Regions from separate parts of the Mucilaginibacter sp. PAMB04168 genome, predicted to be linked through region 2. Evidence: riboswitches for the same ligand, from Rfam matches in the RefSeq annotation. Region 2 holds a riboswitch; the other holds the start of a gene.
The links. Region 2 has a riboswitch for thiamine pyrophosphate ahead of ABDD94_RS04850 (class I SAM-dependent methyltransferase). Riboswitches for the same ligand answer to the same signal wherever they lie in the genome.
Positions count from the first base shown of each region.

Region 1: another riboswitch for thiamine pyrophosphate. It lies ahead of ABDD94_RS21430 (TonB-dependent receptor); the one in region 2 lies ahead of ABDD94_RS04850 (class I SAM-dependent methyltransferase).

Region 1 covers NZ_CP155079.2:5,096,040-5,104,311, forward strand. The annotation lists gene ABDD94_RS21420 (pyruvate dehydrogenase complex E1 component subunit beta) at 1-673, shown strand, start outside; gene ABDD94_RS21425 (acyltransferase) at 722-1,888, opposite strand; TPP riboswitch at 2,047-2,244, shown strand; gene ABDD94_RS21430 (TonB-dependent receptor) at 2,309-4,834, shown strand; gene pnuC (nicotinamide riboside transporter PnuC) at 4,914-5,531, shown strand; gene ABDD94_RS21440 (acyl-CoA dehydrogenase) at 5,533-6,642, shown strand; gene ABDD94_RS21445 (FAD-dependent monooxygenase) at 6,719-7,837, opposite strand; gene ABDD94_RS21450 (NAD(P)/FAD-dependent oxidoreductase) at 7,942-8,272, opposite strand, start outside.
Region 2 covers NZ_CP155079.2:1,116,852-1,125,123, reverse strand. The annotation lists gene ABDD94_RS04865 (SusC/RagA family TonB-linked outer membrane protein) at 1-2,894, opposite strand, end outside; gene ABDD94_RS04860 (anhydro-N-acetylmuramic acid kinase) at 2,930-4,123, opposite strand; gene ABDD94_RS04855 (DEAD/DEAH box helicase) at 4,735-6,036, shown strand; TPP riboswitch at 6,463-6,566, shown strand; gene ABDD94_RS04850 (class I SAM-dependent methyltransferase) at 6,683-7,402, shown strand; gene ABDD94_RS04845 (AIR synthase family protein) at 7,415-8,272, shown strand, end outside.

The DNA.
Region 1 (8,272 bases), 1.4 Mb from region 2:
GAGCGGCGGCCAGTTCTCGGTGCCAATCGTGTTCCGCGGCCCAACTGGTAACGCTGGTATGTTAAGCTCACAGCACAGCCAGTGTTTTGAAAACTGGTATGCTAACTGCCCGGGCTTAAAAGTGGTAGTACCGTCTAACCCGGCAGATGCCAAAGGTTTATTAAAATCGGCTATTATTGATCCAGATCCGGTTATTTTTATGGAATCGGAACTAATGTACGGTGATAAAGGCCCTGTTCCGGAAGAAACTTATTACACCCCGATAGGCAAAGCTGCTGTAACTAAAGAAGGTACTGATGTAACTTTGGTAGGTTTTGGCAAAATCATGAAAGTGGTTTACGCTGCTGCTGCCGAGTTGGAAAAAGAAGGAATCAGTGCTGAGGTAATAGACTTGCGTACAGTACGCCCTATCGATTACCCTACTATTATTGAATCGGTTAAAAAAACTAACCGTTTAGTATTGGTTGAAGAAAGCTGGCCATTAGGTTCAATAGCTACCGAGATTGCGTTTAAAGTACAAAAAGATGCCTTTGATTATCTTGATGCACCTATTCTACGCATTATGGGTGGCGACGTGCCCCTGCCATACGCACCAACACTTATCCAGGAGTACCTGCCAAATCCTGAGCGCGTAATTAAAGCGGTAAAAGAGGTTATGTACGTAACTAAGTAACCCTTTATAAATTTGATATAGGAAAGCCCCGCAAATGCGGGGCTTTTTTTATGCTCCTTGTATCGCTATTTCCCTAATATTGGAAACTTCAATGTGCATGTCCTTCTTGCTTGTACCGCTACTTAAACGATTGAACCTGCTTTTTAGCTTTAGAAACCGTTGTTCGTACAAATGGTAAGAACATAAAGCTATAATGGTTAAGAAAACCAAGTTTAAAGCAACCGAATTGCTAAACGGAAATGCGTTACCCCATGGCTGTTGCTTTGTAAATATTTGCTGCCATATATAAAGGCTGAATGATAGGGTGCCGATATACTTAATGCCTTTTAGATTCAGCAACCTGTTAATTCTACTATTGTTATCTGCAATGGTAGTTACCAGCACCAAAGCAATACACACTGCCGTTAAGCTAATAGGCAATAACAACTTAACACGGAAAAAAATCCAGCTAAGCACAATTAATGCTATTTGTGTTGCTTCAATAAATTTAAATTTAAACGTAAAGTACTGCGGATATTTTGCTACAGCTACCGATAATAAACTTCCAATCAATATGGTGCTTATCCCGTGGCCCAGCAAGTGATAGACGACGTACAGCGGCGCACTTAACCAAACCGATGCCGGATGCCAGTGAAAGTAAACATACACAATGGCGGGTGTCATCCCAATAACAATTAAGCCTGTTATAATATATAACTTCAAACTCCTGTTTAAAATGAAAGGGAACATCAAATAAAATTGTTCTTCTACACTGAGGCTCCAGTAATGGCCTGCCGGAGTAAAGCTTGAATGATCACCAAAATTTTCTACAAAAAAGAAAGGCCTTAAAAAATCGGCAGCCGCCAGGTGCATGTTAAAAGCCCGGTTAAGAAATATTAAAACCAGTATAAATAAATACGCTACGGGTAATATTCTTAAAAACCTGCGTATATAAAACCTTTGGAGTGATACTTTGCCGTGCACTGCCTTTTCTTTCAGCAATAGCGTGGTAATTAAGAACCCGCTTATGATGAAAAATACGTTTACGCCATACAACCCTATACTATATTTTTCAAACACAGGGTAAGGTAAATGACTTAATATCACTAATATGATTGATATAGCCCTTAAGCCATCAAGCGATGGGATATAGCGCTGATTTAAGATTGAGGGCAAGCTTTGCACCTCAGAGAATAGATATTTTAATTTACCAGACGGAATATTTTGCTGTATCAAGTTAAGGCGATATTTATAATACTTAGCTAATATCAATTCCTCATAAATGTTTTAATAAGTTGATATACCGTTTTGATATACAATCACCAACCTTTTCATATTCTTAAAAAATCAATAACAAACAAGCAATATTCAAAACCAAAGTCTATATTTGCTTCATAATTCTTAAGGGGTGCCTTGCTTTGAGCAATCAAAACTGAAAGACAGGCTGAGATCATACCCATGGAGATAGTTGTGTGTTATAGGTTCCGAATTGTAAGCGTAGCAATGCTTTCAATGTTTAAACCTTCAACTTTCAACGCACTCCTGCACCTGATCCGGATAATGCCGGCGTAGGGAGAGGTAAAATAGTTAAGTGTACTGTACGCAATTTACACCCTTAGCGGGCAGATGGTTTAACGCAATTTATTTATTAAAAACTTGAAAAATTTCTTTTCGGCACTTATTGCCCTGCTGTTGCCGTTTGTGGCTGCGGCCCAATTCTCTGTATCCGGAAAAATTACGGATGAGCGTACCGGCCAGCCTTTACCCGGCGCTACACTTGTACTACAAAGCTTGCAAAACGCACCTAATACGGTAAGCCAAACGGGCGGCGAGTACCGGTTTACCAACTTAAAAGCCGGCAGTTACGTACTTAAGGTAAATTATGTAGGTTACCAACAAGCCAGTAAATCATTTAACATTAATCGTAACACTGTAATTGATGTAAGCCTTAGCACCAGCACCTTTACGGCCGAAGAGGTAACCGTAAGTGCAACACGCGCATCCGCTAAATCGCCAACAGCGTTTACCAATTTACGCAAGCAGGATATCGAGAAAAATAACCTCGGCCAGGATTTGCCTTACCTGCTTAACCAAACGCCATCGGTAGTTACTACCTCTGATGCCGGTGCAGGCGTGGGCTATACCGGTATCCGTGTACGCGGATCGGACGGTACGCGCATCAACGTAACCGTAAACGGCATTCCACTTAATGATGCCGAAAGCCAGGGCAGTTTTTTTATAAATTTACCTGACTTTGCCTCATCGGTTGATAACATACAGATACAGCGAGGCGTTGGCACTTCAACCAACGGTGCCAGTGCATTTGGTGCCAGTTTAAATATCCAAACCACCACCCGCCGCGATAGCGCTTATGCCGAAATCAACACCTCGGCAGGTTCTTATGGTACCGTAAAAAATACGGTGATGGTAGGCTCGGGCTTATTGAATGGGCACTTTAGCCTGGATGGCCGCCTTTCACGCATTGCATCAGATGGCTATATTGATATGGCTTCGTCTAACCTGCGCTCCTTTTATTTAAGCGGTGCATGGTATGGCAAAAACAGCACCTTACGTGCTAATGTATTTGCTGGCCGCGAGCGTACTTACCAGGCTTGGTACGGTGTGCCCGATTATGTAATTGGCGACAATACTATACCTGATAACCGCCGTTTTAATGAATTGGGGATTATGCCCAACGGCGACCGTTACCCCAACCAAACAGACAATTACCAACAAAACCACTATCAATTGTTATACGATAAGCAGTTGAATAGTAAACTGTCTTTTAGTGGTGCGCTTCATTATACTAAAGGCGCCGGTTATTACGAAGAGTTTAAAGAAGATGCAGATGTGAAAGACTATGGTTTAACACCTGTTGTGATTGGTGCTACACAAACTAACCCCGGCACTACACTGAGATACACTGACCTGGCACGACGCTTATGGCTGGATAACGACTTTTACGGATTAACTTATTCTTTGAAATACCATCCGCAAAACAATACCAACTTAATTTTAGGAGGCGCTTATAATGAATATAAAGGTGCACACTTTGGTAATATTATTTACACAAAACAGAGTGCCGGCATCATACCTAACTATGAGTATTACCGGGACGATGCCAAGAAAACTGACTTTAATATCTTTGCGCGTGGTGAATTTAATATAGGTAAATTCTTACTGTATGGCGATATGCAATACCGCCGTATTTATTATTCGTTCCTGGGCTTTGATCGCAACCTGAATAACGTGCAGCAAAACGCCACCATGAACTTTTATAACCCCAAGGTTGGCGTTACTTATAATATTAATGACCGCAGCAATATATACGCTTCACTGGCTGTAGGCAATCACGAGCCAAACCGCGATGACTTTACCAACTCCACACCGCAAAGCCGCCCTAAATCTGAAAACCTTAAAGATTTTGAAGCAGGATACCGTACACGCGGCTCAAATTATAATGTGGGTATAAACGGTTTTTATATGCTGTATAAAAATCAGCTCATATTAACCGGCGCCCTAAATGACGTGGGGGCAGCTATACGTAGTAACATTGCAGATAGCTACCGTGCAGGTGTTGAGTTGGATGGCAGGGTTGCTATTCTACCTCAGCTAAGCTGGGCCGCTAATTTAACTTTAAGCACAAATAAGGTAAAAAATTACGTACGTGTATTGGATGGTCTTTATGAAGATTATACACCTACAAAGCTGTCTGTTACTCAAAATTTTGATAAAACAGACCTTGCTTTTTCGCCTTCTGTTATTGCTGGCAGCGAGATCAGCTTTTCGCCTGTAAAAGGTGGTAGTATTGCTTTATTGAGTAAGTATGTAAGTCGCCAATATTTGGACAACACTTCAAACATCAATCCACCAGGGTACCCCCTTACAGATGATGCCCTGAGCAACCCTTATGCACGTAACCGCTATTTGAATGGTTATTTTGTAAACGATGTGCGGCTAAACTATAATTTCAATATTAAAGGCATTAAAAATATAGGAGTTACACTGTTGGTAAATAACGTGTTCAGCGCCAAATACGAATCCAATGGAGCAACTTATCCAAATCTGATAGGTGCTGGTCCGGTAAACGGAACCTTGCAAGGCTTTAACTTAGTGAACGGAAATTATTTTTATCCTCAAGCCCCTATTAACTTTTTGGCAGCTGTTAATTTAAAGTTTTAACACTATCCCTTTTTTGTAGGGGATAAAATACATACAACAAGATAAAATAAGCCTTCTATAGAAATTTTGAATAAGCCAAATGCAAAACTGGATTGACCTTTTCACCACCCAAATGCAGCAAACCACTTTATTAGAGTGGTTTGCTGTACTACTGGGGGTTGCCGAAGTGTTACTTGCCCGCAAGAACAGTGTATGGCTTTATCCTGCGGGTATAGGCGGCTCTGCCATTACCATATCCTTACTACTCAAAGTAGGCCTATATGCCGAATCGGCCTTGAGCGCCTATTACGTAATCATGAGTATTTATGGGTGGTATGTATGGGTGCGGCGTTCAAATGAACCACCAGTGCAGGTTGCCTGGGCAACACGCCAGGAATGGGTAATTACCCTGCTTATAGCGTTTGCAGGGTGGGGCATAATTTACTTGCTGCTGCACCATTATACATCTTCAACCGTGCCCGTTTGGGATGCCTGGGTATCTTCAACGGCATGGGCGGGCACTTGGTTACTGGCCCGCCGGCGTATTGAGAACTGGGTGGTGCTCAATGTATCTAACTTATTTGCCGTACCGCTCCTTTTTCATAAAAACTTAGCCCTCTTTGCTGCTCTAACAATCTTTTTATTTGTGATAGCGATATTCGGCTTTTTCGACTGGCGTAAAATATATAACCAACACCGAGCTACCGCTACTGCCTGATATGAACACCGAACCCCATCCGTCTTTATTATTGCAACCCCACTGGGTAAAGGCTATTCGGCAATATGCCTTTGCGGCCGAAGAGGCTGGTATGCTGCAACCCGAACAACTGGACATAGTTTACCAACAACAATGGTTTAAGCTTTTAGTGCCAAAAGCATACGGCGGCCTGGAGCTACTATTGCCTGAGCTGATACGGCTTGAGGAGGCTCTTAGCTGGGCTGATGGCAGTTTGGGCTGGGTAGTTACCCTATGTGCAGGAGCAGGATGGTTTGGCGGCTTCATTAACCCCGAAGCTGCGTCTGAAATTTTTGCTGATCCGAAAGTTTGCCTGGCCGGCAGCGGTGCTTCAACAGGCACAGCTACAAAAACAGCTGGCGGTTACTTGCTTAATGGGCATTGGAAATACGCGAGCGGGGTTAAGCATGCTACGCATTTTACGGCCAATTGCCTTATTCAGGATGAGAATGGCAATAGTGTATTGAACGAAGGCGGCGACCAGCTAGTATTGCCTTTTGTGATAGACAGCAATACAGCCACACAGGTTGCCGCCTGGAAATACATAGGCATGATGGGCACAGGAAGCCACGCCTTTACTATGCAGAACGCTTATGCTCCGGCAAACCGCTGCTTTAAGATTGATGCCGTTGCAGCGGTCATTGACACATCGTTATACCGCTATCCCTTTATGCAGTTGGCCGAGGCCACGCTGGCCGCCAATATTGCGGGTGTGGCTATGCACTTTGTGGACTTGTGCGGTCCCATATTTGAGCGAAAGATTGAGGAGTCGCGCCGCATGAGCGATGAGAACCGGGTAACGCTAATGAAAACCCTGCACAATATTAAAGAAAGCCTGCAAGGCATACGTAACCAGTTTTATGAGGCCGTTGATGCCTCATGGCAAGCCGGCTTAAATAACCATTTAACATCCGAATACTTAAAGCCGGTAAGCACCACAAGCCGCTTATTAGCCCGCATAGCCCGCGAGGGTGTAGATGAATTGTATCCTTTTTGCGGCTTGCAAGCTGCTTCGCCCGATACGGAAATAAACCAGGTATGGCGTGACCTGCATACGGCCAGCCAGCATGCGCTATTAACATTTATGGAGTAGTGTTGCCATTTACGATGGCTTAGGGCGAATTACAGTGCTTTACCTTCGATAAAGTAATGTGCTAAAGTTCAAAATGCTAAAAGCCTTGCAAATTTCTTTTACGGATGGCTTCTTCCGTTTCAGGAACAAGAGACTCTAACCCAACTCTTACCGCCTCGGCCTGAACTTCTTCTATAAATGGACGGAAGCTTTTGTTGTACTCCTGAAATGCAGATTCGAAATCTCCCTTGTGCTTTTGAAAGGCATCAGCTAATGCTGCAGCTCCATCTATAGCTAACGATCCTCCCATTCCTGCAGCTGGTGAAGCGCAATAGCCTGCATCTCCCACCAGGGCCACCCTGCCTTTTGTCCACGATGGCATTTTTATTTGACAGAGTTTATCAAAGTAAAATGTTCTAGATTGCTTTACTTCTTCCAATAATTCTGCGGTCCTCCAGCCAGCTCCTGCAAACTGTTCTAAAATAATGTGCCGCTGTTGCTCTTCATTACGATAATCATAAGGAATCTCTTTCTCTGAACGGAAACAAAGAATAATATCGGTCTTGCTGTTGTAAGCATTCAGCATTACTGCTTTGTTAGGCACGTTGTACATTTGTGCGGTATTTTGTTTGATGAGCAGTTTATTAACGATAGTGATAGAAAAATACTGCCCCAAAAAATGCATGTATTCACTTTCGGGGCCGAACCAGATGTCTCTTACAGCAGAATGAATGCCATCGCAGCCAAACAGCAAATCAACCTGGCTTTGCAAACCATCTTTAAACGTAACGTGTATTTCGTCTCCGGTTTCACTCAGCCCGGTGATACGGTTGTTGAAAATAAAGTGAACTTCATCTTTCACCGCATCAAATATCATGTTTAGTAATACATTCCGTTCTATTTCAAAGTCATCATCTGGCAGTGGCTCCCCCTCTTGCCTGAGCAACATGGCACCTTCTGTAACATCGTCGGCATTTTTAAACTCCCATGTTTCCAAGTTCAACCGGTTGGCTTTTATCCGGTCAAAAAGGCCCATGCGTTTAACAATGTCAACGGTATTTCCACGAACGTTTACCGGGGTGCCGCCTTTCTTAAGCCCGTTTCCAACTTCAACAACAGTTACATGGTAACCTAATTTGTTCATCCAAAAAGCGGTTGAAAGTCCGGCAAAGCTAGCACCCGATATCAGTACTTTTTTTCCTTTTAATGATTTCATTTTATATAAATCCATCTTAACATGTTGAGACGGGCGACAACAAAATTCGGGCTTGCACCCCGGTTTGGCTTGTAAAAACACGACAAAAACCTGCCTGCAGCTTGTTAATGAATAAACCTTTGAAAGGAAAAGTCGGGTTGTCGCATCTCTATCTCATTATTGGCGGACTCGAGCTGTGCAGCGGCGGCATACACCAACATTTGCTGTTCGTAATTGCTAATGGCCGCTTCTATGGTCTTGTATTTTCCGCTAGTGAGGTTTTCCGATAAAATTAAGGCGTCCATTAATCCTGTATTTACGCCTTTTCCTGCAAAGGGTGGCATTAAATGCGCGGCGTCTCCAATAAGCGTAATAGGCAAGGGGCGCGCCTTGTTCCAGGGTTTGTTCAGCGGTAATTTTTTTGTAGGCAATACCCAAAAAGCAGATGTAGCGCTC
Region 2 (8,272 bases):
CAGCCACTATATTTGTCAATAGACAAAAGATTCCGACCGGATAACGTAACCCTTAAAATCCTTTTTTTCAGGAATCTGAACCGCAGGTTGTAAGAAGCTGATATTTCGCGGAGTTTTAAATACGAACCGTCTTCAATCCAGTTTTCCATGATGGGAAATAACGCTGCTGAAGTTCCTTTGGGCACTTCACCTCTCAGCTCTGGCTCGTAACCTGCCAAGCCACCATATAAATCACGGTCGCCTACACGTTTAGTGAAATTGAACACCTCACCCCCATAAGAAGCGTCCCACTGCATACGAAACGAAAAGTCTTTGCCAACGTTGAATTCGTTAATAAAAGAGCCGGTCCATTGCGGGTTAGGGTCGCCAATTACCCGGTTTACAATAGTTCCCGTTGGCTGACCGGCAGCATTACGGCCTGTAGTTTCGCGCTGAGGCAGACCTGCAGGCGTTAACAATAACGATCCGTCGGCATTGCGAGCAAAAGCTGTTGCATAAAAAGCCCCTAGCGGATAACCTTCGACCGCAGCAACCTGACCAAAACCACCAGGGAAGGTTAACAAACCTCCCGGAATATCAAACACCTTATTTTTGTTCTTAGAGAAGATCACAGAAGTGTTCCATTTGAACTTTTCGTGTTGAATAGGAATTCCACGTACTAACAACTCCAGGCCTTTATTGGTCATATTGCCTATATTTTGATATTGCGAAAGGTAACCGGTTGATGGCCGTAAATTTACCAGCAGCAATAAATCTTTAACCGATTTGTCATAGTAAGAGAACTCAAAACCTAAACGATTATTAAATAAACTTGCATCAAGACCTATCTCCTTTTCAATCTGGCGTTCCGGCTTAACAGTAGCATTACCTAACTGGGACGGCGCAGATACGCCAGGAAGGCCTGCTAATAAAGCAGCATTATAGTTGGTTAAACGATCATAGGCATTGATGGCTGTTAAATTACCTGATTGCCCATAGGAAGCTCTTAATTTAAAGGTTGATACTACCGAACCGATTGAAGAGTTCTTCCAAAAATCTTCTTCTGACAACAGATAAGCTCCACTTACCTTAGGGTAATATTGCCACCGGTTGTCCTTACCAAAAGAGGAGGCCACATCATTACGTATGGCGCCTGTTAAAAACAATTTGCTTTTAAAACCAATGGTTTCCTGTGCATAAAAACCTAATATGTTTAATGTTGACCGGATGTCGGTTACAATCAGATTTGTTCCACTGGATGCTACCCGACTTCCGGGGCTTAATTGCGTGCCTGTAATACCGGCAGTGCTTACGCGCTCGGTTTGAGCTGTGGCACCCGCCGCTGTTGTAAACTCAAAGTCGCCGAGTTTGCCTTTATAACTTACATTAAGGTCGTTATTCAATAATAAAGCAATTCGATCTGCCCTGCGTGCAAAACCTGTGCTGAACGAGGGTGATGTGTTACCAATAGGAATAAAACCGGTAGCCAGTTGGGTGGAGTTGTCGTAACCTAATGTGTAATTGATAGACAGGTTTTTTACCGGCGTCATATTCACTTGTAAATCGCCTATGAGCCTGCTGGTTTTTTGACTAAAATCAAACCTGTTAATCGCTTCAAGCGGATTGGTACGCAACAAACCGGCTGGTGCCAGTGTTGGATAAATTCCGGTAACCGGGTTAGGATCTGGATTTACAAAATTATTACCAAAAATAAAGCCTGTTAACGCGCCATATGCCTCATTAATACCACCGTTAGGTATTTCCTTGCTGCCACTTAAACTATAATTCAGGCCAAGGGATACTTTAATCCAGTTGTTAAACCTTTGATCAAGCCTTAAACGGGCTGTACCTCTTTGAAAATTTGAATTGTCGATAATGCCTTGATTACCTAAATAGCTTCCACTCATGTAATACTGCGTATTATCGGTACCGCCCGAAACCGACACGTTGGTTTCGTTACCGTAAGCGTTGCGGAATATGCGGTCTTGCAGGTCGTAACGTTCAACAGGAACCTGCGTTAGATCGGTAGCCGTCGTATTTGCAAACCGGAAAGGATATTGATTATATTTCAGTTTTTTACGCAACGAGTTAGACCGGAACTGCGTAGAAATATTCACTACCGGTGCGCCTGATTTTCCTCTTTTTGTGAAGATTTGCACAACACCATTGCTTGCCCTTGAACCGTAAATAGCTGCACCCGCAGCACCTTTGATGATCTCAATGCGGTCAATATCGGCAGGATTAATATCTACCAGCCTATTTTGCGAGTAGCCGCCCAAATCTATCAATTCGCTTGAACTGTTGTTTACGATCACACCATCAATTATATATAAAGGGTCGCTTGAACCTGCAATAGTACTATTTCCTCTTAGCCGCACACTTATGCCACCAGCCGGGTTGCCGGAGTTTTGTGATATTTGCGCGCCGGCAACCTTACCCGCCAAAGCCTGGTCTATGGAAGTAGCCGTGCTATTTTCCAGATCTCTTGATGATACGGTGGAGATCGCATTACCCAATTGCTTTTTGCTGGTAGCGGCTCCGGTACCGGTCACTACTACTTCATTTAAATTTAATGCATCCTCAGAAAGCTCAATATCAATCGTAACCGGGTTTTGGTTGAGGGTGACTTGCCTTGTAACCGGCCGGTAACCCGTAAATGAAACGACCACAGCATAATTGCCATTAGCCACACTTGCATTTAAGGTGTATGCGCCATTAACATCGCTTGCGGTTCCCAGATTAGTTCCGCTCAGCCTGATTACCGCGCCTATAATAGGTTCTTTATCCCGGGCATCTCTAACAACGCCTTTTATAATTTGCCTATTTTGCGCCAAAGCAATTTGCCCCAAACAGAGCATAACAAGCACAGCCGATAGGACTCTCGCTGTTTTTAAACATAGTAAGATTTGTTTCATATTAGGGGTGGTTAATTTTGATTATACATGCAATTTTATTGAGGAAAGCTTATTTTTCCCATAAATACTTGAGGGATACCAACCGTGCTTTTTAAACTTTCAGCATTACCTGCAACAGCTTCGTTAGCCAACAAGGCAAAGAGTACAGCTTCCTTTGCATCCGGGTTTATACCAAGATACGTTGTTGATTTGATTTTCTTAGAAAAATGCTTTTCAATATAAGAGATCAAAAGCGGGTTGTACATTCCGCCTCCGCTTACATAAATTTCAAAGCTACCGGTTGTTGCTATTGTCGTTTCGATGGCATCAATTATTGCGTTTGCAGAAAAACATGCCAGCGTTGCTAAAATGTCATTTGATGAAAGATTGACCTGGCCGGACTTATGCATGGCATTATCAAGATACGCTAAGTTAAACAACTCGGGGCCGGTGGTTTTAGGAAATGGTGCAACAAAAAAAGAGTGATCCAGTAACGCATGCAGCAACACCTGATTTACTTTGCCCTGTAAAGCCAGTTCTGAATCCTTATCGTAGTATAACCCAGGATAGTTTGCTTGCACATACTGGTCCATCAGGGTATTGCCAGGTCCAACATCGGTTGAAAAAAACTGGTCGGCCTTGCCTGCTGGTAAATAGGTAAAATTGGCTATACCACCCACGTTAAGCATAATGCGATTTTCAACAGCATCCGAAAAAATGAGGTAATCTCCGTAAACTGCTAGCGGTGCACCTTCACCGCCGGCTGCAATATGTTTCTGGCGAAAATCACTTAAGGTTATAATGCCACTTTTTACCGCCAGGTGGTCGGCGTCGCCAATTTGCAAAGTAGCATTACCGTAACCATCATGAGGATGAAGGTGTTTGGGCGCATGAAAGATGGTTTGCCCGTGGCTGGCAATCAGATCAACCTCTTTATTGCTGATTTCCCATTCAGTAAGACACTCTTGAATAAGCTCGGCATAATAACATCCGATAAAAGCATTAAGTACAGTGGTCTTTTTCAAATCAACCTCTTTTTTGGCAAAAATAGATTTGATTTCCTCCTTAAACTCAGCACTATATTCTTTGGTAATAAAGTTTTTTACTTTGACAGAAGTATTAGTTCCGGTACCTGTAAATTCGCATAAAGCAACATCCAATCCGTCAAATGATGTTCCCGACATCAAACCGATAATAGTGCGTATAGGTTGATTTGCAATTCTGTAGAGATTTCCTATGTTAGGATTCATATTTAATAGTTAACACTCAATCAAACAAAGCCACTCAGAAGGAACCGTAGAGGACAGCATTCCGAATAACACAGGTAATTTAACATGATATTAACATAAAGGCAAGTATTTAAGCATAATTTATATAAAAAGTGCACCAATAGAAAACACTTTTAACCGTATAGATTAAAACTTAATTATTATTCTATAAGTATTCAAAAATGCAGTTATTGTAGAAATACGAAAACGATACGTTTGATAAAGTTTATATTGATGAATCTCGCTTTAAAATCAATTCATCATATGAAACACTAAAAGATCCTTCAAAGGTCATTTCCTTTTCTTGCACCACCTCCATTCTATTCGTTATCGAGCTTTCTCACGACTTACTATTTGATAATTAGGAATAAATCGATTTGCTGTTACGTACACTCGTAAAAAAACATCGACTACGGTAGGAAATGTTGCTTATGGCGTAACCAGGATTAATACACCTAAGTAACGCTCCTTAGACTTATCCAAAGGACAACTCATATTAAGTTACTTTTTAAGCCAATTTAGCCACGACTTAAAAAATGCGCCTTAAAAAGGATAGATTTGTAGCCCTCTGCGGGATTTTTAAAATACTAGATATGGCGTGGTTAGATAAATTGAAGCTAAAAAAAGGGTTAGTACAATCTTTAAATGAAGCAGGTTTCGTAGCTCCTAAAGAGATTCAGCAAAAAACATTGGCGCGTATTAACGGCGGTCAGGACCTAATAGCAGTTGGCCCCAAAGGTTGCGGCAAAACCACTACCTATATATTAGCCACGCTCAATAAGTTTAACTATACGCCCGATGGTGTACCGAAAGTTTTGATACTGGTACCCGATAAAGAAAAGGTGGAAAAGGTTATAGCTAAAATCGGTCAGCTCAACAAAAATAAAACGCTTTCTATAGTTCCTCTATTTGCTGCCCCAGGCATGGAAGCCCAAATGAATGCCTTAGCCGATGGTGCCGATATTGTGGTGGCAACACCCGACAGAGCGCGTGCCATTTACCTTAAATTAGGTTTGGATGTCAATAAGATAGAACTGCTGGTTATTGATGATGCGGAACTGATGGTTAAACAAGGTTTGCAATTACCCGTTACCGAACTGGCTGATAGCATCCCTAAATGCCAGCACCTCGTTTTTACCGAAGTACTACATGAGCGCTTAAACAAAATGATAACGCCTTTCATGAGGCAACCGGCCACTGTTGAGGTTGAAGAAATAGGAGAGCCGCAGTATGATATGCATTCGCAGCTATTATACCTGCTGCCTAACTTTGGCACGAAAGTGAATCTGTTGAACCTGTTTATGCAGGATGAAGACCTGTTCACCAAAGTGGTACTGTTTGTAAACACCCGCCCAACGGCCGAGAAACTTTACAAGAGCTTGCGCGACCGGAGATGCACAGCGGCTTTATTAAACCCGTGGTTTTTTGAGATGGATGGCTTTACATCGCTGCATGAGTTTAAAAATGCCGCTACCCGCGTGCTGATTGTGGTTAACGATGGAGAACAGGAACTGGACCTGAAGGAGATCCCGTTCCTGATTCATTTTGAACTGCCGACTGAAAAAGAAACCTATATCGGCCGGATGATCAAAGATTCGCCAGATGATGAAAATGAAACCATGGCTATCACATTCGCCACGGATATTGAACTAAGCTTAGTCAAAAAAGTTGAACAAGCCACTGGCCAAAAAATTCCCTTCGGAGAATTACCAGAAAATTTGATTGTTGAAAAGGAACGCACATTGGCTGATGTTGCCGAAAAGAAAGCTGCCAAAGCAAAAGCAGATGATGATGCTCCCGGAGCCGCATTTCACGAAAAGAAAGCCAGCAATGCTAAAACCTACAATTACAGAGCTGGTGTAAAAGCGAAGATGAATAAAGATAAAAAGCATTAACGGCTGATAGTCGGTAGGCCTCTATGGAGCATGGTCTCTATTCTCATAATCTTATATCCAAATATCAAACGAGGTGGAAACATCCAGGTCTTCCACCTTTTTCTTGCCCAGTCGGTTTTGCCAATAAAATTCAGGCTTGTTTAATGCTTAGGGCATTATTAAAACAATTGATGCGAACGCGAGCACCCAGCTCAGGCCATAGAATTTGCATTTCATCTGTGGCAAGGTAGTCGTGCGCAATTTGGTGTGCAATCACTTAACTATCCCATATATTCAAAACTAATCCTCCCTCTCTGCAGATGACTATGTTAAAGCAAAAAGCCTGCAAATCAAATAATTGCAGGCTTTTCTTTTGGAGCTTAGGTCATTTCAGATAAAGTATGAAGAAAAGTGGAGAACCTTAAAATAATTAGCTATGTTTGTTAACATACTTGCACGGGGTGCTTTTTACCAAAAGATAAAAGGCTGAGATAATACCCGAGAAACCTGATACGGATAATACCGGCGTAGGGATGCACAGGCTAGTTACTAATCTTTTCGGCACCACAGTGCCGTTTATTCTATAAGATTAAAGCCTTGTTTCTGTTGCCGCTATTGTGCGCGCCTCCGGAAGCAAGGCTTTTTACATTTTATACCTTTTGAATAAATGGAACTGGAGAAAAACAACAGCTTTGGCCTGATGACCCAAAGCCTCACAAACTGGCAGGGGCGCAAAGAGTGGTTTTTTAACCGCGAGCACACCGACACTTATGAACAATGGTACGAAGGCCGCTACAAAAGAGCCGAAGTATGGCAAAAGAAGGTGATGGCCCAATTGCTGGGTAAGGACCCGCGCGTAAAAGAGCTGCTTGAGTTTGGCTGCGGTACCACTCGATTTACTCGCTGGTGGCACGAAATAGGCATTGAAGCCACCGGTGGCGATATTTCCCCCTTCATGTTAGGCCAGGCTGTGCACCTTTTTGAAGGTGATCTGGTTAATGCCGATTCGCACTTTATGCCATTTAAAGATAACACCTTCGATGCTGTAGCCTTCATCACCACCTTTGAGTACTACCGAGACCCGGTACAGGTTATACGTGAGGCCGCACGCGTAGGCAGGCAAGGCATTGCATTTGGTATGATGAATCGCAATTCGCCCAAGGTATTGCGCAGGCGTATTCAACAGCTGTTTGGCAAAAATCCCTTTTATGTTACTGCTACATTTTATACACCTGCTATGCTGATTGAAAAGATCAGTGAGGCATTGAAAGGCCGACAGTACAGTTTGGAGTGGACTTGTACTGGCTTACCAGAGTGGTTCCCGGTGCAGCAATGGAGTGTGCCCGTGGGTGACTTTTTTGGCCTGTATGTTAAATTTTTGGATTAAGCCTTAGATTCCATGTCTTTATCCGGAAAAATATCAGGTGGCGGTTTTGAGCAGATCATACTGCCGCACTGCGGACACTTACGAAGTGAAGTAATCAGCGGGCCAGCTTTTGGCGTAGATGTATCGCTCATTCATATGGGTGCCGGGTTAGGCTTAGCGCTCACCAGTGATCCCCTATCGCTTATACCATCCCTGGGTTTGCAAGAATCTGCCTGGCTATCGGTACACCTGATGGCAAATGACATGGCTACCACCGGTTTTGCACCCATGTATGCACAAATGGTACTAAACCTTCCGCCGTATTTAACTGAACAGGATTTTACTACCTATTGGAATTTCATACATGAGTATTGTAAACGTATCGGTGTTGCCATTACCGGCGGCCATACAGGCAGCATTGAAGGGCAAAACTCTACTATTGCGGGTGGTGGCACCATGCTGCTAACAGCGCCCGCAGACCAGGTTTTGCTCAGCAGCAAAGCCAAAGCAGGCGATGTAATCATTGTGACTAAAGAATGCGCCGTTTCCTCATCTGCACTCTTGGCTATGTGTTTTCCCGAGACGGTAAAAAGCAAACTGGGCAAGGAAGCTCATGACCAAGGCTGCGAGATGTTCTACCAAACCTCTTCCCTGCCTGATGCCCTGGTTGCTGCGGGTACCGAGTACCACTACCAGGACGTGACTGCCATGCACGACGTGACAGAAGGTGGTGTTTTGGGCGCGATATACGAAATGGCCATAGCATCAGGCAATGGCGTTACTGTACATGATGAACTGCTGCCGGTTGGTCAAACTCAAAAACAAATTTGTGACCTGTTTAATATAGATGTTCGTTATTGCATAGGTGCCGGATCCATGATCATAGCTACC